One region of the Streptomyces sp. NPDC001822 genome, then DNA from elsewhere that is predicted to be linked to it. Evidence: predicted binding sites of a transcription regulator. Region 1 holds the regulator's gene; the other holds the start of a gene.
The links. Region 1 encodes HrcA, which represses chaperone genes, less so after heat shock. Its sites were predicted from a motif close to TTNGCACTCNGNNNNNCNGAGTGCNAA; they were not measured.
Positions count from the first base shown of each region.

Region 2: a site for HrcA is predicted at 5,727-5,753, ahead of groL (chaperonin GroEL). Genes of this name have one in related genera too.

Region 1 is NZ_JBIATW010000015.1:57,931-67,924, reverse strand. Features, by position in the region: gene ACFYY2_RS28410 (AMP-dependent synthetase/ligase) at 1-502, shown strand, start outside; gene ACFYY2_RS28405 (SpoIIE family protein phosphatase) at 674-2,569, shown strand; gene hemW (radical SAM family heme chaperone HemW) at 2,628-3,860, shown strand; gene ACFYY2_RS28395 (DUF3097 domain-containing protein) at 3,913-4,731, opposite strand; gene ACFYY2_RS28390 (MBL fold metallo-hydrolase) at 4,757-5,479, opposite strand; gene hrcA (heat-inducible transcriptional repressor HrcA) at 5,644-6,660, shown strand; gene dnaJ (molecular chaperone DnaJ) at 6,661-7,800, shown strand; gene ACFYY2_RS28375 (nitronate monooxygenase) at 7,924-8,997, shown strand; gene ACFYY2_RS28370 (16S rRNA (uracil(1498)-N(3))-methyltransferase) at 8,994-9,740, shown strand; gene ACFYY2_RS28365 (histidine triad nucleotide-binding protein) at 9,843-9,994, shown strand, end outside.
Region 2 is NZ_JBIATW010000002.1:61,180-71,173, forward strand. Features, by position in the region: gene otsB (trehalose-phosphatase) at 1-546, shown strand, start outside; gene ACFYY2_RS04520 (trehalose-6-phosphate synthase) at 615-1,991, opposite strand; gene ACFYY2_RS04525 (glucosyl-3-phosphoglycerate synthase) at 2,076-3,026, opposite strand; SAM riboswitch class I at 3,180-3,307, shown strand; gene thrC (threonine synthase) at 3,326-4,624, shown strand; gene ACFYY2_RS04535 (MoaD/ThiS family protein) at 4,653-4,928, shown strand; gene ACFYY2_RS04540 (cold-shock protein) at 5,391-5,597, shown strand; gene groL (chaperonin GroEL) at 5,917-7,539, shown strand; gene ACFYY2_RS04550 (DinB family protein) at 7,674-8,183, shown strand; gene ACFYY2_RS04555 (glycosyl hydrolase family 28-related protein) at 8,452-9,994, shown strand, end outside.

The DNA.
Region 1 (9,994 bases):
CGACGGCTGGTTCCACACCGGCGACATCGGCGAGCTGTCCCAGGACGGCTACCTGCGGATCACCGACCGCAAGAAGGACCTGATCAAGACCTCCGGCGGCAAGTACATCGCCCCCGCGGAGGTCGAGGGACAGTTCAAGGCCGTGTGCCCGTTCGTGTCCAACATCCTGGTGCACGGCGCCGACCGTAACTTCTGCACCGCCCTCATCGCCCTCGACGAGCCGACCATCCTCGGCTGGGCCGAGGAGAACGGCCTGGGCGGCAAGCCGTACGCCGACGTGGTCGCGTCGCCGCAGGCCGTGGCACTCGTCCAGGGCTATGTGACGCGCCTCAACGAGGGGCTGCAGCGCTGGCAGACCATCAAGCAGTTCCGGCTGCTGCCGCGCGATCTCGACATCGAGCACGGCGAGCTCACCCCCAGTCTCAAGCTGAAGCGCCCGGTCGTCGAGCGCGAGTACCAGGACCTCATCGACGACATGTACGCGGGCTCACGGGAGAAGTGAGCCGGGTCGGGTGAACCCGCAGGGGCCGGTGGACGCGGAGGCGCCCACCGGCCCCTGCCGCGTTCCCGCCCGACCCCGACGACTTCCGTCACTCGGTGCTTATGGGCACGGTCGGTCTGTCACTCTGTCGTAGAACGTCACGGCGTTCGCGAGACTGTCAGGAGCCGCACCGTGGGGTCCATTCCCTTGCAGCGGGACATCGTGCACCGTCCCGCAACCGTCGTCGCCGGTCAGGGCGACGACCCGCGTCCGGTCGCGCGCACGAGCCTGCCGGGTATCCCGCAGGCCTCGTCCGCGGCGCGCAGGTTCGTCCGCGCCGCGCTCGCCGACTGGAACGGGCTCGGTCTGCCGAGCGCCGGCGAGTTCGGCGAGCGGCTCACCGACGACGCGCTGACCGTGGCCAGCGAACTGGTCACCAACGCCGTCGTGCACGCCGGCACGACGGTCGAACTGCTCATCCGGCTGGAGGACTCCACCGGACCCGAGCCGCTCGCACTCGTGCTGGAGATCACCGACCACCACCCGGCACGTTCGGTGCGCGACGGCCGCGCCGAGCGGCCCGATCCGGCCGAGTACGGCCGGGGGCTGCAACTGGTCGCGACCCTCGCCGAGTCCTGGGGCATCACCTACCGCACCGGTCTCAAGACCGTCTGGGCCCGCCTCCCCGGCGACGACCGGTTCGGACTGCCCGACGCCCCGCCCGCCGGAGAGGCCGCCTCCCGGCCGGGGCCGCGTCCGGCCGCCGCTCCCACGGGCGGCAGGCCGGAGCGCGACGACGCCGGCTGGGCGGGGCGCGGAGGGCCCGCCTTCCTCGCCGAGGCGTCCGGCATGCTCGCGGGCCAGCTCGACGAGAACCTGGTGGCCGCGACGGCGGGCCCGCTCCTGGTGCCCCGGCTCGCGGACTGGTGCGCCATATGGCTGGAGAGCGAGAGCGGCGGCCCGGGGGCCGTGCCCCGGCTCGCCGGGGTCTGGCACAGCGACGAGGCCCGCACGGCGCTGCTGCGCCCCGCGCTGGAGAAGGAACCGCTCCGGCTGCCCGGCAGCGTCGGCACCGGCCCCGTGCCCATGCCCTGGCCCGGCGGCGCCGGGGCGGAGCGTGAGAGCGTCACCGGAGCGGCCCTGGCGCACCGCATCATCTCCGGCGGGCGGACGCTCGGCGCGGTCCTCGTGGGACGCGAGGGCGTGGACCACATCCCCGACGAGGTCGTCGCGCTCCTCGCGGACTTCGTGCGCCGTGTCGGCCTCGCCGTGGGCGCGGCCCGCGCCTACACCCGCCAGGCCACCATCAGCCGCATCCTCCAGCGCGGTCTGCTGCCCAGCAAGGTCGCCGAGATACCGGGCGTCACCAGTGCCCTGGTCTACGAACCGGGTGACGACGGCGTCGTCGGCGGGGACTTCTACGACCTCTTCCCCTGCCCCGGCGGCCGCTGGTGCTTCGTCCTCGGTGACGTCCAGGGCAGCGGTCCCGAAGCCGCCGTCGTCACCGGTCTCGCCCGCCCCTGGCTCCGCCTGCTGTCCCGCGAGGACTTCAGCGTCGGCGAGGTCCTCGACCGGCTCAACCGGCTCCTCCTCGACGACGCCATGGAGGCGGCCGAGGCCGCGGCCCTCATGGTCGCGGCGGCGGGCGGCCAGCAGATCCAGGACGGCACCCAGTCCCGTTTCCTGTCCCTGCTCTACGGCGACCTGGTGCCGCTCCCGGACGGCGGCGTGCGCTGCACCGTGGCCAGCGCCGGTCACCCGCTCCCGCTGCTGCTGCGCCCCGACGGATCCGTACGCCCCGCGGCCGAGCCGCAGGTGCTGCTCGGGGTCGTCGAGGACGTGGCGTACGGCAGCCAGACCTTCGACCTCGCGCCGGGCGACAGCCTGCTCTGCGTCACGGACGGGGTCACGGAGAGGCGTTCCGGGCGGCTGATGTTCGACGACGGCGACGGGCTCGCACGGGTGCTGGCGGACTGCGCGGGGCTCTCCGCCGCCGGGATAGCCGACCGGATCAAGCGGGCCGTGCACACCTTCGCCGAGCGCCCGCCGGACGACGACCTCGCCCTGATGGTGATCCAGGTGGACTGAGACCGGGCCCACAGCCAGGCGTGCCGGGAAGCTCCGGCGGCGAGTGACAATGGACGGTATGCCTTCCGTACTGCCCGATGGTGAGCCCGTGCCCGACGACGGGGCGCTGCCCCGCCACGCCCTGGAAGGCGCAGCCGACCGGCCGCTCGGCTTCTACCTGCACGTGCCCTACTGCGCCACCCGCTGCGGCTACTGCGACTTCAACACCTACACCGCGACCGAACTGCGGGGCTCCGGCGGCGCCCTCGCCTCCCGCGACAACTACGCGGCCCACCTCGTCGAGGAGGTCCGCCAGGCGCGCAAGGTGCTCGGCGACGACCCCCGCCCCGTCCGCACGGTCTTCGTGGGCGGCGGCACCCCGACGCTGCTGCCCGCCGCTGACCTCGTCAGGATGCTCGCGGCGATCCGCGAGGAGTTCGGGCTGGCCGAGGACGCCGAGATCACCACGGAGGCCAACCCGGAGTCCGTGGACCCGGCCTATCTGGCGGCCCTGCGCGAGGGCGGCTTCAACCGTGTGTCCTTCGGCATGCAGAGCGCACGGCAGCACGTCCTGAAGATCCTCGACCGCACGCACACGCCCGGCAGGCCCGAGGCCTGTGTCGCCGAGGCCCGGGAAGCGGGCTTCGAGCACGTCAACCTCGACCTGATCTACGGCACCCCCGGCGAGTCCGACGACGACTGGAGGGCCTCCCTCGACGCGGCGATCGGTGCCGGGCCCGACCACGTCTCGGCGTACGCGCTGATCGTGGAGGAGGGCACCCAGCTGGCGCGCCGCATCCGCCGGGGCGAGGTCCCGATGACGGACGACGACGTCCACGCCGACCGCTACCTGATCGCGGACGAGGCGATGGCGGCGGCGGGCTTCTCCTGGTACGAGGTGTCGAACTGGGCCCGGACGCCGGAGGGCCGCTGCCTGCACAACGAGCTGTACTGGCGCGGCGCCGACTGGTGGGGCGCCGGGCCCGGGGCGCACAGCCACGTCGGCGGGGTGCGCTGGTGGAACGTCAAGCACCCCGGGGCGTACGCCCAGGCCATCGCCGAGGGCCGTTCGCCCGGTGCGGGCCGTGAGGTCCTGGGCGACGAGGACCGGCGGGTCGAACGCATCCTGCTGGAGCTGCGGCTCGTCGAGGGCTGCCCGCTGTCGCTGCTCGCCCCCGCCGGTCTGGCGGCGGCCGGCCGCGCGGTCGCGGACGGGCTGCTGGAGCCGGGACCGTACGCCGAGGGGCGCGCGGTCCTGACGCTGCGGGGCCGGCTCCTGGCCGACGCCGTGGTGCGGGACCTGGTGGACTGAGAGCGGGGCCGGACCGGAACGCGCGGCCGGGCCCCGAAGGGCGCCGGCCCTCTCAGCCGGGCAGCGTGACGAAGTCGATCAGTTCCTCGACCCGGCCCAGCAGCTGCGGTTCGAGGTCCTTGTAGGAGGCGACCCGGGACAGGATGTGCTGCCAGGCCGCGCCCGTGTTCGCGGGCCAGCCCAGTGCCCGGCACACCCCCGTCTTCCAGTCCTGGCCGCGAGGGACCACCGGCCAGCCGGGGATGCCCACGGACGACGGCTTCACGGCCTCCCAGACGTCGATGTACGGGTGTCCCACCACGAGCACGTTCGCGTCCGTGACCTGCGCGGCGATCCGGGACTCCTTGGAGCCCGGCACGAGATGGTCGACCAGCACACCCAGCCTCGCGTCGGGCCCGGGCGCGAACTCCCGCACGATCGCTGGCAGGTCGTCGATGCCCTCCAGGTACTCCACCACCACGCCCTCGATGCGCAGGTCGTCCCCCCAGACCCGCTCGACGAGCTCCGCGTCGTGGCGCCCCTCCACGTAGATGCGCCCCGCCCGCGCCACCCGCGCCCGCGCGCCGGGCACCGCCACCGAGCCCGACGCCGTGCGCGAGGGGCGCGCCGGACCGCCCGCCGAGGGGCGTACGAGGGTGACCACCCGGCCCTCCAGCAGGAAGCCGCGCTGCACCATCGGGAACACCCGGTGCTTGCCGAATCGGTCCTCCAGCGTGACCGTCGGCCCCTCGGCCGTCTTCTCGCACCGGATCACCGCCCCGCAGAAACCGGTCACGGCCTCCTCGACGACCAGATCGGGCTCGGCGGGGACCTCGGGAGCGGGGGAGGACCTCTTCCACGGCGGGGTCAGGTCCGGCTGGTAGCTGCGCATGGCACGACGATAAGCGGGGCCGCTTTCACGACACGCCGAACCGGGCGGCCAGCCGGTCGCGCTGTGCCCGTACGAACGCCGCGTCCACCACCGCCCCGTGTCCCGGAACGTACAGCGCGTCCTCGCCGCCCAGCTCCAGCAGCCGGTCCAGCGCCGCCGGCCAGTGCGAGGGCACCGCATCCGGGCCCGCCTGGGGTTCGCCGGACTCCTCGACCAGATCCCCGCAGAGCACCACGACCGGCGAGCCCGGCACCAGCACCGCGAGATCGTGCCCGGTGTGGCCGGGCCCCACGTTGGCCAGCAGCACCTGGAGGCCGCCGCCGAGGTCCAGCGTCCACTCACCGCTGACCTGGTGCCGCGGAGCCACCAGGGCGTCCGCGGCCGCCGTCGCGTCCCGCTCGCTCATCCCGTGCCGCACCGCGTCCGCGCGCAGCCCGTCGGCGCCCCGCCCCAGCAGCTCCGCCGTGCCGACGGCGCCGTAGACCTCCGCACCGGCGAAGGCGGCGGTCCCGAGGACATGGTCGAAGTGGGGATGGCTCAGTGCGATATGCGTCACCCTCCGGCCCAGCAGGGCCTGTGCCTGCGCCCGCACCTGCGCCCCCTCGCGGAGCGTCGCACCGGTGTCGAGGAGCAGCACGGAGTCCGCCCCCGCCACCAGGGCGACGGTCGCGTCCCAGACGGGGAGGCGCCGCCGCCCGATACCGTTGCCCAACCGCTCCCAGCCGAACTCTTCCCAAGAGGCGTCCATACGGCGACGCTATCGGCATCGACCTGCGCGGTCCCGCGACGGACCGGCCGGTCGGCCTTGCCCCGGGCCCACCCCACCCCCGTACACTGACCGGGGGATTGCTGGCACTCGAACGCACAGAGTGCCAGGCAGACACCGGAGAACAACAGCTGGAGGTGTGCGCGGTGCTCAGTGAACGCAGACTCGAAGTGCTGCGCGCCATCGTCCAGGACTATGTCGGCACCGAGGAGCCGGTCGGTTCCAAGGCGCTCACGGAGCGGCACAGCCTCGGGGTCTCCCCGGCCACCGTCCGTAACGACATGGCGGTGCTGGAGGACGAGGGCTTCATCGCCCAGCCGCACACCAGTGCCGGGCGTATTCCTACGGACAAGGGCTACCGCCTCTTCGTCGACCGGCTCGCGGGCGTCAAGCCCCTGTCGTCGCCGGAGCGCAGGGCCATCCAGAACTTCCTCGACGGAGCGGTCGACCTCGACGACGTCGTGGGCCGCACGGTGCGGCTGCTCGCGCAGCTGACCCGACAGGTCGCCGTCGTGCAGTACCCCTCACTGACGCGTTCGACGGTCCGGCACGTGGAACTGCTGTCCCTGGCCCCCGCCCGGCTGATGCTCGTGCTGATCACGGACACGGGCCGGGTCGAACAGCGTATGATCGACTGTCCTGCCCCGTTCGGTGACACGTCGCTGGCCGATCTGCGGGCCCGGCTCAACAGCCGGGTCGTGGGACGGCGGTTCGCGGACGTCCCGCAGCTGGTGCAGGACCTGCCGGAGTCGTTCGAGAACGAGGACCGGGGAACCGTGTCCACGGTGCTCTCCGTCCTCCTCGAGACTCTGGTCGAAGAGACGGAGGAGCGGCTGATCATCGGCGGCACCTCCAACCTCACCCGCTTCGGACACGACTTCCCTGTGATGATCCGGCCGGTGCTGGAGGCATTGGAGGAGCAGGTCGTCCTGCTGAAGCTGCTCGGTGAGGCGACGGATTCGGGCATGACCGTACGGATCGGGCACGAGAACGCCCACGAGGGCCTCAACGCCACGTCCGTCGTCGCGGTCGGCTACGGTTCGGGCGACGAGGCAGTCGCCAAACTCGGCGTGGTCGGACCGACCCGCATGGACTACCCCGGAACGATGGGAGCGGTACGCGCAGTGGCACGTTACGTCGGACAGATCCTGGCGGAGTCGTAAGTGGCCACGGACTACTACGCCGTACTCGGCGTGCGCCGCGACGCATCTCAGGACGAGATCAAGAAGGCATTCCGTCGGCTCGCCCGCGAGCTGCACCCGGATGTCAACCCGGATCCGAAGACCCAGGAGCGGTTCAAGGAGATCAACGCCGCTTACGAGGTGCTGTCGGACCCGCAGAAGAAGCAGGTCTACGACCTCGGCGGCGATCCGCTGTCCTCCTCGGGCGGCGGTGGCGGCGCGGGAGGCTTCGGCGCCGGGGGCTTCGGCAACTTCAGCGACATCATGGACGCGTTCTTCGGCACGGCGTCGCAGCGCGGACCCCGTTCGCGCACCCGCCGCGGCCAGGACGCGATGATCCGGCTGGAGATCGACCTCTCCGAGGCGGCCTTCGGCACGACCAAGGACCTCCAGGTCGACACCGCGGTCGTCTGTACGACGTGCAGTGGCGAAGGAGCCGCCCCCGGCACCTCCGCGCAGACCTGTGACATGTGCCGCGGCCGCGGTGAGGTCTCCCAGGTCACCAGGTCCTTCCTCGGCCAGGTCATGACCTCGCGCCCCTGCCCGCAGTGCCAGGGCTTCGGCACGGTCGTGCCGACCCCGTGCCCCGAGTGCGCGGGGGACGGCCGTATCCGCTCCCGCCGCACGCTCACGGTGAAGATCCCGGCCGGTGTCGACAACGGCACCCGGATCCAGCTCGCGGGCGAGGGAGAGGTCGGCCCCGGCGGCGGCCCGGCCGGCGACCTGTACGTCGAGATCCACGAGCTGGCGCACCCGGTGTTCCAGCGGCGCGGGGACGACCTGCACTGCACGGTCACCATCCCGATGACCGCGGCGGCGCTCGGCACGCAGGTGCCGCTGGAGACGCTGGACGGCCTGGAGGAGATCGACATCAGGCCGGGCACCCAGTCCGGCCAGTCGGTCCCGCTGCACGGGCGCGGCATCACGCACCTGCGCGGCAACGGCCGCGGTGACCTCATCGTCCACGTCGAGGTCATGACCCCGACGAAGATGGACCCCGAGCAGGAGCGCCTCCTGCGGGAGCTGGCCAAGCTGCGTGGCGAGGAGCGGCCCACCGGCCAGTTCCAGCCAGGACAGCAGGGGCTCTTCTCCCGTCTGAAGGACGCCTTCAACGGCCGCTGACCCCTTTCACCGCACCGCCCGCCGGTTCCTCACCGGCGGGCGGTGCGGTGTTTCCACGTCAGCCCGCGCGCACCGCAGAACGGCTGATTCGGCGCGGTTCTCCGGACGTGGCACGATGCGGTCATGTCCTTGGCCCTGACCGATCTCTGCCGGTACCCGATCGTGCAGGCCCCCATGGCGGGCGGCGCGTCACGCCCCGGACTGGTGGCCGCCGTGGCGGAGGCCGGGGGGCTCGGTTTCCTCGCCGCCGGCTACAAGACCGCGGACGGGATGTACGAGGAGATCCGGGAGATGCGCAGGGCGAGCGTCCGGCCCTTCGGCGTGAATCTCTTCATGCCGCAGCCCGCGGTCGCCGACCCGAGCGCCGTGGAGGTCTACCGCCACCAGCTCGCGGGCGAGGCCGCCTGGTACGAGACCTCGCTCGGCGACCCGGACGCCTGCGGCGACGACGGTTACGAGGCCAAGGTGGCGATCCTCCTGGAGGATCCGGTGCCCGTCGTCTCCTTCACCTTCGGCTGCCCGGCGCGCGAGGTCCTCGAAGCCTTCGCCGCCGTCGGCACGCTCACCGTCGTCACCGTCACCTCGGCCCAGGAGGCGCGCAACGCCGGGTGGGCGGGGGCCGGCGCCCTCTGCGTCCAGGGCGTCGAGGCGGGCGGTCACCAGTCCACGCACCACGACGATCCGCAGGGCGGACTCGGCGGCACCGGCCTGCTCTCCCTGATCGCCCAGGTCCGCGAGTCCGTGGCGCTGCCCCTCGTCGCGACCGGCGGACTGATGCGCGGCTCCCAGATCACGGCGGTCCTCGCGGCGGGCGCGGACGCGGCACAGCTCGGCACCGCCTTCCTGCCCTGTCCGGAGTCGGGCGCGCACCCGCTGCACAAACAGGCCCTGACCGACCCGCTGTTCGTGACCACGGCCCTGACCCGGGCGTTCTCCGGACGTCCGGCGCGCGGGCTGGTCAACCGCTTCGTGCGGGAGCACGGGCGCTACGCCCCCGCCGCCTACCCGCAGGTCCACCAGGTGACCAGCCCCTTGCGCAAGGCGGCCGCCAGGACGGGCGACGCTCAGGGCATGGCCCTGTGGGCGGGGCAGGGGCACCGGATGGCCCGCGAGATGCCCGCGGGAGAGCTCGTCGGGCTGCTCGCCGCAGAAATGGAAGCCGCGCGTGCGGCAGTGAACGTGAGGAGTGCCCCGTGACGGCACCGGTCTTCGTCGTCGAACACCTCCCCAGTGGGCCGGAGTTCGTCCTGGACGGCCCCGAGGGGCGGCACGCCGTCTCCGTGAAGCGGCTCAACCCCGGGGAGGACGTCGTCCTCACCGACGGCCGCGGCCGCTGGGCCGAGGGCGTCGTACGCGCCGCCGAGGGCAAGGACCGGCTCGTGGTCTCCGGCCTCGCCCGCGTCCACGAGGAGCCGGAGCCCACGCCCCGCATCACCGTCGTCCAAGCGCTTCCCAAGGGCGACCGCGGGGAGCTCGCGGTGGAGACGATGACCGAGACCGGTGTCGACGTGATCGTGCCCTGGCAGGCCGCCCGCTGCATCACCCAGTGGAAGGGCGACCGGGGCCTCAAGTCCCTGACGAAGTGGCGTGCCACCGCACGCGAGGCCGGCAAGCAGTCACGCCGGGTGCGCTTTCCGGAGGTGACCGACCTCATGACGACCAGGCAGGTCGCCGCGCTCCTCTCCGGAGCCGGCTTCGCGGGGGTTCTGCACGAGGACCGGGACACCGGCAGCGAACCGCTCGCGACCGCCGCGCTCCCCGGCGAGGGCGGCATCGTGCTGGTCGTCGGGCCGGAGGGTGGCGTGTCCCCCCAGGAGCTGGCGGCGTTCGCCGAGGCGGGTGCGCCGGCCTACCGCCTCGGGCCCAGCGTGCTGCGCACCTCGACGGCCGGTACCGCCGCCGCCGCCCTGCTGATGGGGCGCACCGGTCGCTGGGGCTGACGCTCCGCTCGTCCCGCCGGAGCCGCCCCCGCCGCTCCGCCGGGGGCGGATAGCATGCCGGTGTACTGATCAAGAGGACCGAACGACCGAGGGGACCGGGCCATGGCGGGAGAGCCGCAGACCGACTGCCTGTTCTGCAAGATCGTGACAGGGGACATCCCGGCCACCATCGTGCGCGAGAGCGCCACGACCATCGCCTTCCGTGACATAAACCCTCAGGCGCCCACGCACGTCCTGGTCATTCCCCGGGCGCA
Region 2 (9,994 bases), on a different contig from region 1:
TACGGTGCCGAACGCTGGGACGCCGTCAGCGACAGCGTCCACGCACCCGCCCCGGACCCCGGCGTCGAAGCCGTGCGCGCGGAACTCCCCCGGGTGATCGAGGAGTCCGGGGCGGGCGACGGCACCTGGATCGAGGAGAAGGGCCGCGCGGTCGCCGTGCACACCCGCCGCGCCGCCGACCCGCAGGCCGCCTTCGAGGCGCTGCGGGTCCCGCTGAGCGGCCTCGCGGCCCGCCACGGCCTGATCGTGGAACCCGGCCGTCTCGTACTGGAGTTGCGCCCCGCCGGCATGGACAAGGGTGTGGCGCTGGAGGAGTTCGTGCGGGAGACGGGAGCGGAGACCGTCCTCTACGCGGGCGACGACCTGGGCGACCTCGCCGCCTACGCCGCCGTGGAGAAGCTGAGGGCCCGGGGCGCCCGGGGCCTGCTGGTGTGCAGCGGCTCCGAGGTGCCCGAACTCGCCGAACGGGCCGATCTGTCGCTGCCGGGGCCGGCGGCGGTGGCCGGCCTGCTCGCGGCCCTGGCCGGGCGGCTCGCGCAGGACTGACGCCGCCACGAGGACCGGTCCGCGACGGGGTCCGGGCCGACGGGGCCCGGACCCCGGACCGTCGCCGGTCAGGCCCGCAGCGCCTCCAGCTGGTCCAGGAACCACTGCTGCGGCGGCAGCGCGGTCGCCGCGGCGGCGAGGCGCTTCGAGCGCGCCGCCCGCTCGCCGGACTCCATGGTCAGCGCCTCGTGCAGCGCACGCGCCGTGGCCGACACGTCGTAGGGGTTGACCACGAGGGCGTCCTCGCCCAGCTCCTCGTACGCGCCCGCCTCCCGGGAGAGGACCAGCGCGCAGCCGTCGTCGGAGACGACGGGTACCTCCTTGGCGACCAGGTTCATGCCGTCGCGGATGGGGTTGACGAGGGCGACGTCGGCCAGCCGGTACGCGGCGAGCGAGCGGGCGAAGTCGTCGTCGACGTGGAGCAGGACAGGGGTCCAGCCCTCCGTCCCGAAGTCCGCGTTGATCGCGTCGGCGACCCGCTGGACCTCGGCCGTGTAGTCCCGGTACACCGCGAGGTCCTGCCGTGAGGGGTAGGCGAAGGCGATGTGCACCACACGCTCGCGCCACTCGGGGCGCTCCTCCAGAAGAGCCCGGTAGGCGTGCAGCCCGCGGACGATGTTCTTGGAGAGTTCGGTGCGGTCCACGCGCACGATCGTGCGCCGGCCGGCGCCCACCTGGTCCCGCAGCGTCTCCATGCGCTCGTCCACGTCCGCCTCGCGGGAACGGCGGCGCAGGAAGTCCGCGTCCGCCCCCAGCCCGTGCACACCGATCCGGGTGCGTCCGGTGCCGCCGAGGATCTCCGTGCAGCAGCCGATGAAGGCGTCCGCCCAGCGGCGCGTCAGGAACGCGGCGCGGTCGGCGCCGAGGATGCCGTTCAGGAGCTGCTCGCCGATGTCGTCGGGCAGCAGGCGGAAGTAGTCGACGGGCGCCCAGGGAGTGTGCGAGAAGTGCCCGATCCGCAGGTCGGGGCGCAGCTCGCGGAGCATCCCGGGGACCAGCGAGAGGTGGTAGTCCTGCACGAGGACCGCCGCGCCCTCGCCCGCCTCCTCGGCCAGCGCCTGGGCGAAGGCCCGGTTGTACGCCTCGTAGGAGGCCCAACGGCGGCGGAACTCCGCGTCGAAGACGGGCTCCACCGGCGTCTCGTAGATCATGTGGTGGACGAACCAGAGCACGGAGTTCGCGATGCCGTTGTAGGCGTCCTCGTGGACTCCGGCGTCGATGTCGAGCATGCGCACACCGGGCTCGGACACGCCACGCCGGACCGCTTCCCGGTCGCCGTCGCCGAGAGCGGCGCACACCCACAGCTTGTCGTCGACGGCGCTCAGCCCGGAGACGAGCCCGCCGCCACCGCGCTTCGATTCGAGCGTGCCGTCCTCCCGCTCGGCGTACGACACCGGGCCGCGGTTGGACGCGACGAGGACCTGGGCAGCGTGCTCGGAGACCATGTACCCGAACCTAGCCCGTGAGGGAAGGCGCCAAACGTGAGGAACGGCCGGAGATCCGGTCCGGCTCCGCGGGCGCGCGGGCCGCTATGCGGCGTTCCTGGACGCGTACTCCGCGATCTCCCGCATCGGCGGACGCTCCTGCGTGTCCACCGCGTGGGTGCGCGGGACGAACCCCTCGGGTCCCCGCTCGAACTGCGTGATCTCGGGCCGTACGAGCGGGCCCCGGGACAGCCTCGACTGCGCGGTCCGGTAGATCGCCGCGGCCATCCGTCCGAGCGCCTGTCCGTCCTGGTGGCGGTGTCTGCGCACGCCGACGTCGACCTGAGCCAGTGCGTCCAGGCCCACCGTGTGCAGCGCGTCGACCAGCAGGCCCAGCTCCACCCCGTAGCCGACCGGGAAGGGGAGCCGCTCCAGCAGGGAGCGGCGCACCGCGTACTCGCCGCCCAGCGGCTGGACGAATCCGGCCAGCAGGGGCCAGTGGAGGTTGAGCAGCGGGCGTGCCACCAGTTCCGTCACACGACCGCCCTGACCAGCGGCTTCGCCCAATGGCCGGTCGTACATGGCCTTGACGAACTGTACGGACGGCTCGGTCAGCAGGGGGCCGACGATCCCCGACACGAAGTCCGCGGAGAAGTCCCTGAGGTCGGCGTCGACGAAGCAGACGATCTCCCCGCTCGTCACCAGCAGTGAGCGCCACAGGACCTCGCCCTTGCCGGGGAGGGCGGGGATCCGGGGGAGCACGGAGTCGCGGTGCACGACCCGGGCGCCGGCCCGCCGTGCGACCTCGGCCGTGGCATCGGTGGAACCCGAGTCGATCACCACCAGCTCGTCGACCAGGCGGACCTTCTCCATCAGCTCGCGCCGGATCTCCGTGACGATGGCGCCGACCGTCGCCTCCTCGTTCAGCGCGGGCAGGACGACGCTCACGCGCGCGCGCCGCGGATCCCGTGCTCGCGCGGCCGTGAGGCGGTCGAGCGGACGGTCGTCGGCCGACCAGGAACGCCTGGTCAGCCAGCGTTCCACCTCTTCCAGCACGGTCGATACTCCCTGTGTGTGATCCATCTCGCGGTACGGACGACTCATCCGGTCGTCCGGTGCTTCGGTTACAGTCTTGAACAACGCGGATGGCCCTCGCATGTCGGGGTGGGTCCGTGAACAAACGCCCGGATCGATGGTCCGGTGCCATAGCGCTCATCCAGAGGGACTGAGGGAACGGCCCGTTGAAGTCCCGGCAACCCTCCTGCCGACCGCGAGGTCACGGTGGGGAAGGTGCCAATTCCGTCTTGTGGCGAAATACGTTGCAAGGAAGATGAGGAGAAAGGGCCTCCGCCATCATGGCTGTGCAGACAGTTGCAGCGAACACCGATTCTTCGGCCGTGGATCTCGGTCCCGCCGCGGCGCTTTCCTGCCGCGAATGCGGCGAGCGTTTCGAACTCGGCCCCCTTTTCGCCTGCGCGTCCTGTTTCGGGCCGCTCGAAGTGGCGTACGACCTGCCGAGCGGCTCCCCCGAAGAGCTGAAGAAGCGCATCGCCGAGGGGCCGGACAACATCTGGCGTTATGCGCTGCTGCTCCCCGTCCCCGCCGACGTCGCGGACAAGCCCAACATCAACCCCGGTTTCACGAAGCTGGTCAAGGCCGACAACCTCGCCCGCGAGCTGGGCGTGACCGGCGGCCTGTACGTCAAGGACGACTCCGGCAACCCGACGCACTCCTTCAAGGACCGTGTCGTCGCCATCGCCGTCGAGGCCGCCCGGGCCTTCGGTTTCACCACGCTCTCCTGCTCCTCCACCGGCAACCTCGCCGGCGCGGTCGGAGCCGCGGCGGCCCGCGCCGGATTCCGCTCGTGCGTGTTCATCCCGCACGACCTGGAGCAGGGCAAGGTCGTCATGGCCGCGGTGTACGGCGGTGAACTGGTCGGCATCGAGGGCAACTACGACGACGTCAACCGCTTCTGCTCGGAGCTCATCGGCGACCCGCTCGGCGAGGGCTGGGGCTTCGTCAACGTCAACCTGCGGCCGTACTACGGCGAGGGCTCCAAGACCCTGGCGTACGAGATCTGCGAGCAGCTCGGCTGGCGGCTGCCGGACCAGCTCGTCATCCCCATCGCGTCCGGTTCGCAGCTCACGAAGATCGACAAGGGCCTCCAGGAGCTGATCAAGCTCGGCCTCGTCGAGGACAAGCCGTACAAGATCTTCGGCGCCCAGGCCGAGGGCTGCTCCCCGGTCTCCACCGCCTTCAAGGCCGGCCACGACGTGGTGCGGCCGCAGAAGCCGAAGACCATCGCGAAGTCCCTGGCCATCGGGAACCCGGCCGACGGACCGTATGTACTGGACATCGCCCGCCGCACCGGCGGTGCGGTGGAGGACGTCGACGACGAGCAGATCGTGGACGCGATCAAGCTGCTGGCCCGCACCGAGGGCATCTTCGCGGAGACCGCGGGCGGTGTGACGGTCGGCGTGACGAAGAAGCTGATCGACGCCGGTCTGCTGGACCCAACCCTGACCACCGTCGTCCTGAACACCGGCGACGGACTGAAGACGCTGGACGCGGTCGCCCCCACGACCGGCCTGTCGGCGACGATCCGGCCCAGCCTGGACGCGTTCCGCGACGCGGGCCTCGCGGCCGCCAGCTGACCCCCCGAGACCGAAGGAAGGCACCGACATGAGCGTCAAGGTCCGTATCCCCACCATCCTCCGCACCTACACGGGCGGTCAGGCCGAGGTCTCCGCCGAGGGGGCGATCCTCTCCGAGGTCATCGCGTCGCTGGAGCAGAACCACCCGGGCATCGGCGCCCGCGTCCTGGACGACCAGGGCAAGCTGCGCCGCTTCGTCAACGTGTACGTCAACGACGACGACGTGCGCTTCGAGGGCGGACTGGACGCCGTGACGCCGGACGGCGCGGGCGTCTCGATCATCCCGGCCGTCGCCGGAGGCTGATCCCCGGCAGGGCGCGCGGACCGGGGAGTGACGGCCCCGGCCGCCCGCCGACTGCGCAGCGTGAGCACGATGGCCCTCTCCGCAAGAGAAGCGGAGGGGGCCATTCTGCATGGTTGAGCGCGGTACAGTTGGGGAAGCCCCCGCCGCTGCCCGTGCCGCCCGCATATGAGAATGCGCCCGGCCGCGACAAGAAGCAGCCAAAGTACGTGAACCCCTTGAGGCATAAGTGGCCTTTGTCAGGCCCGACTTGCCCAGGATTCCTCCCGATCATCCCTATCCGGGTGATCCCGCGTGCCCAGAATTCCCGTCCGATTGCCCTGTTGCAGAGGGCAGTTGGGCAGATACATTCGGCCGCGGTCGACGCGTTCCGGCGCACGCCACCCTCTCCTGTCGGAGGGTGCGTTCTGACCCGGGCCCGCGAAGTGCGGTCTCGTGCAAGGGCCAGTAATAGGGGAGTTGGGCATGGCTCAGGGCACCGTCAAGTGGTTCAACGCGGAGAAGGGGTACGGCTTCATCGCGGTCGACGGTGGTGCGGATGTTTTCGTCCACTACAGCGCGATCCAGATGGACGGGTACCGCACCCTCGAAGAGGGTCAGCGAGTTGAATTCGAGATCTCGCAGGGCCAGAAGGGGCCGCAGGCGGACATGGTCAAGCTCGCCGTCGGCTGAGCTCGGCGCGGTCGGCCAACGACGCTTCTCACGCACGCAGGGTCCGTTCCTCCGCAGGGGGACGGGCCCTGCGTGCGTCCGCGTGCACCCCCGGGCGCCCCTCCGTCCAGCGAGCCGTCGCCGAAGGCGCTTGCACTCGACGGGGTCGAGTGCTAATCATTGGCGTTAGCACTCTCCAGGTGAGAGTGACAGAAACTTGGACCGGGCCGGTGAGGCCCGCAGGCTCAGCGGGGCAAGGAACCGCTGAGCAGGCAGGCCGTCCGTCGCGGGCGCCTCTCGGTCCGGAGCAATCCACCCCTGTCCGGGAGGACCACTTCACATGGCCAAGATCATCGCGTTCGACGAGGAGGCACGGCGCGGTCTCGAGCGCGGGATGAACCAGCTCGCCGACGCCGTCAAGGTCACCCTCGGCCCCAAGGGCCGTAACGTCGTCCTCGAGAAGAAGTGGGGCGCGCCCACGATCACCAACGATGGTGTCTCCATCGCCAAGGAGATCGAGCTCGAGGACCCGTACGAGAAGATCGGTGCGGAGCTGGTCAAGGAGGTCGCCAAGAAGACGGACGACGTCGCCGGCGACGGTACGACCACCGCCACCGTTCTCGCCCAGGCGCTCGTCCGCGAGGGCCTGCGCAACGTCGCCGCGGGTGCCAACCCGATGGCTCTGAAGCGTGGCATCGAGAAGGCCGTCGAGGCCGTCTCCGCCGCCCTCCTGGAGCAGGCGAAGGACGTGGAGACCAAGGAGCAGATCGCTTCGACGGCCTCCATCTCCGCTGCCGACACCGAGATCGGCGCCAAGATCGCCGAGGCGATGGACAAGGTCGGCAAGGAAGGCGTCATCACCGTCGAGGAGTCCCAGACCTTCGGTCTGGAGCTGGAGCTCACCGAGGGTATGCGCTTCGACAAGGGCTACATCTCGGCGTACTTCGCCACCGACATGGAGCGCATGGAGTCGTCCTTCGACGACCCGTACATCCTGATCGTCAACTCCAAGATCAGCAACGTGAAGGACCTCCTTCCGCTGCTCGAGAAGGTCATGCAGTCGGGCAAGCCCCTGCTGATCATCGCGGAGGACGTCGAGGGCGAGGCCCTGTCGACCCTGGTCGTCAACAAGATCCGTGGCACCTTCAAGTCCGTCGCCGTCAAGGCTCCGGGCTTCGGTGACCGCCGCAAGGCCATGCTCGGCGACATCGCCATCCTCACCGGTGGCACCGTCATCTCCGAGGAGGTCGGTCTCAAGCTGGAGAACGCCGGCCTGGACCTACTCGGCACCGCCCGCAAGGTCGTCATCACCAAGGACGAGACCACGATCGTCGACGGCGGCGGTGACAGCGACCAGGTTCAGGGTCGTGTCAAGCAGATCCGTGCCGAGATCGAGAACTCCGACTCGGACTACGACCGCGAGAAGCTCCAGGAGCGCCTCGCGAAGCTGGCCGGCGGCGTGGCCGTCATCAAGGCCGGCGCCGCCACCGAGGTGGAGCTCAAGGAGCGCAAGCACCGCATCGAGGACGCGGTGCGCAACGCCAAGGCAGCCGTCGAGGAGGGCATCGTCGCCGGTGGTGGCGTGGCTCTGCTCCAGGCCTCGGCCGTCTTCGAGAAGCTCGACCTCACGGGCGACGAGGCCACGGGCGCCAACGCCGTGAAGCTCGCGCTGGAGGCCCCGCTCAAGCAGATCGCCGTCAACGGTGGTCTTGAGGGTGGCGTCGTCGTCGAGAAGGTGCGCAACCTGCCGATCGGTCACGGCCTGAACGCCGCGTCCGGCGAGTACGTCGACATGATCGCCGAGGGCATCATCGACCCGGCGAAGGTCACGCGCTCCGCCCTGCAGAACGCCGCGTCCATCGCCGCGCTCTTCCTCACCACCGAGGCCGTCATCGCCGACAAGCCGGAGAAGGCCTCTGCGGCCGCTCCGGGCGGCATGCCGGGCGGTGACATGGACTTCTGATCCCCGGATCAGCAGCTCCAGCAGTACCCGCAGTATCCGTACGACGCCGGCCCCCGGGATTCGTCCCGGGGGCCGGCGTCGTACGTGCGACCGGATACTGAACACTTCTGCCCCATCGTGAAGGAGTGTGACCGGTGACCACCGACGTGCGTACAGGGCCGCCGACCGCGGGCGACGAGCGCGAGACGCTGCGGGCCTTTCTCGACTACCACCGGGCCACTCTCGCCATGAAGTGCGAGGGCCTGGACGACGAGCAGCTGCGGCAGCGGTCGATGCCTCCCTCGACGCTCTCGCTGCTGGGCCTGGTGCGGCACATGGCGGAAGTGGAACGTGCCTGGTTCCGGCGCGTGTTCGACGACAACGAGGCCCCGATGGTGTGGTCGGACCGGATCGACTTCCAGGCCGCGTACGACGCGAGCGCCTCGAACCGGACCGAGGCGTTCGGCGCCTGGGAGGCCGAGGTGGAGAACTCCCGCCGCATCGAACGGGAGGCCGCCTCCCTGGACCTGACAGGCCTTCAGCCCCGCTGGGAGCGGGAGGTCTCCCTGCGCATGGTGATGGTGCACGTGCTGCTCGAATACGGCCGCCACAACGGCCACGCGGACTTCCTGCGCGAGGGCGTCGACGGGACCGTGGGCGCGTGAGGCGCGTACACCGGAAGGTCTGAGGCGTCCACGGGCCCGCCGCGTGGGCGGGGAAGGCCGTCGCCTCGCTCTCGCTGTCGCCGTCGCTCGCGCGCTCCGTGCACCGCGACCCGGGCGGGAGTCGCCCGCAGCACGCACTTCCTACGCAAAAACATGACGTGAACTTGCATGCATTGTGCAGCAGGGCGAAATGTTCTCGCACGACTCTTGTGGTGGTAGTTCCGCGCGCCCTAACGTCGCCTCACCTTCCGAGAGAAACGGGCATGCGATGTCACGTCACATCACGGTCGCCGCGCTGACGGCAGCCGTTGTCGGACTGGGGGCGCTGACCGGCGCTCCCGCGGCTCAGGGTGCGGAGGGGAAACCGTCCGCCCCGTCCGCCCCGGTGGTGACGCGCGCGGGCCTGGCCCCCGCGCTGGTCGCCGGCCGGGGCGCCGAGGTCCCCTTCGCCGAGCAGGAGGCGGAGAACGCGGCGACGAACGGCACGGTCATCGGCCCCGACCGTGCCGCGTACACCCTGCCCGCCGAGGCCTCGGGCCGTAAGGCGGTCCGGCTGGTGCCGGGCGAGCACGTCGAGTTCACGCTGCCGGAGGCCGCGAACGCGATCACGGTGCGCTACAGCATCCCGGACGCCCCGGGCGGGGGTGGCATCACCGCGCCGCTCGATGTCGCCGTCAACGGCACGAAGCGCTCGACGATGACGCTGACCTCGCAGTACTCCTGGCTGTACAACCAGTACCCCTTCACCAACGACCCCGGGGCCGGGCTGCTCCAGCCCGGCTGGTGGATCACCGAGTGCGCCTGCGTGCCCAGCGAGACGACTCCCGCGCCGGTGATCTCCAAGCCGTTCCGGCCGAGCCACTTCTACGACGAGCAGCGCCTGCTGCTGGGGAAGCGGTACCGCGCGGGTGACACCGTCCGGCTGACGGTTCCGGCCGGCAGCCGTGCCGCCTGGACGGTCATCGACGTGCTGGACTCCGAGCTCGTGGGACTTCCGCACGTCGAGCTGAAGGCCGCCAACGCGCTGCTGTTCGGGGCCGATCCCACGGGGCGCCGGGACTCCGCGGACGCCCTGGAGCGGGCCATCGCCTTGGCCAAGCGCACGAACCTGCCGGTGTACGTGCCTCCGGGCACCTTCCAGGTCAACCGCCACATCGTCGTGGACGACGTCACGATCAGGGGGGCGGGCAGCTGGTACACGAAGTTCAAGGGCAGGGAGGTCGCGCTCGACACCCCTGCCGCCGACGGCTCGGTGCACACAGGCGTCGGCTTCTACGGAAAGGACGCGGCCGACGGCGGCAGCCGCAACGTCCACCTGTCGGGCTTCGCCATCGAGGGGGACGTCCGCGAACGCGTCGACACCGACCAGGTGAACGGCATCGGCGGGGCGATGAGCGACTCCTCCGTCGAGGGGCTGCACATCCGGCACACCAAGGTCGGCATGTGGTTCGACGGCCCGATGTCGAACCTGAGGATCACGGGCAACGTCATCGTCGACCAGATCGCCGACGCCATCAACTTCCACGGCGGTGTCACCGGTTCGACCGTCACTCACACCTTCGTCCGGAACTCGGGCGACGACGGCCTGGCGATGTGGTCGGAGAAGCGCGCCAACACCGGCAACACCTTCGCCCGCAACACCGTGCAGAGCCCGGTCCTGGCCAACGGCATCGCGATCTACGGCGGTACGGACAACGAGGTGTCCGGCAACCTCGTCGCCGACCCCGTCCGCGAGGGAAGCGCGCTGCACGTGGGCGCCCGCTTCGGCGCGGAGGCCTTCCGGGGGCGGCTCGACCTGACCGGCAACACGA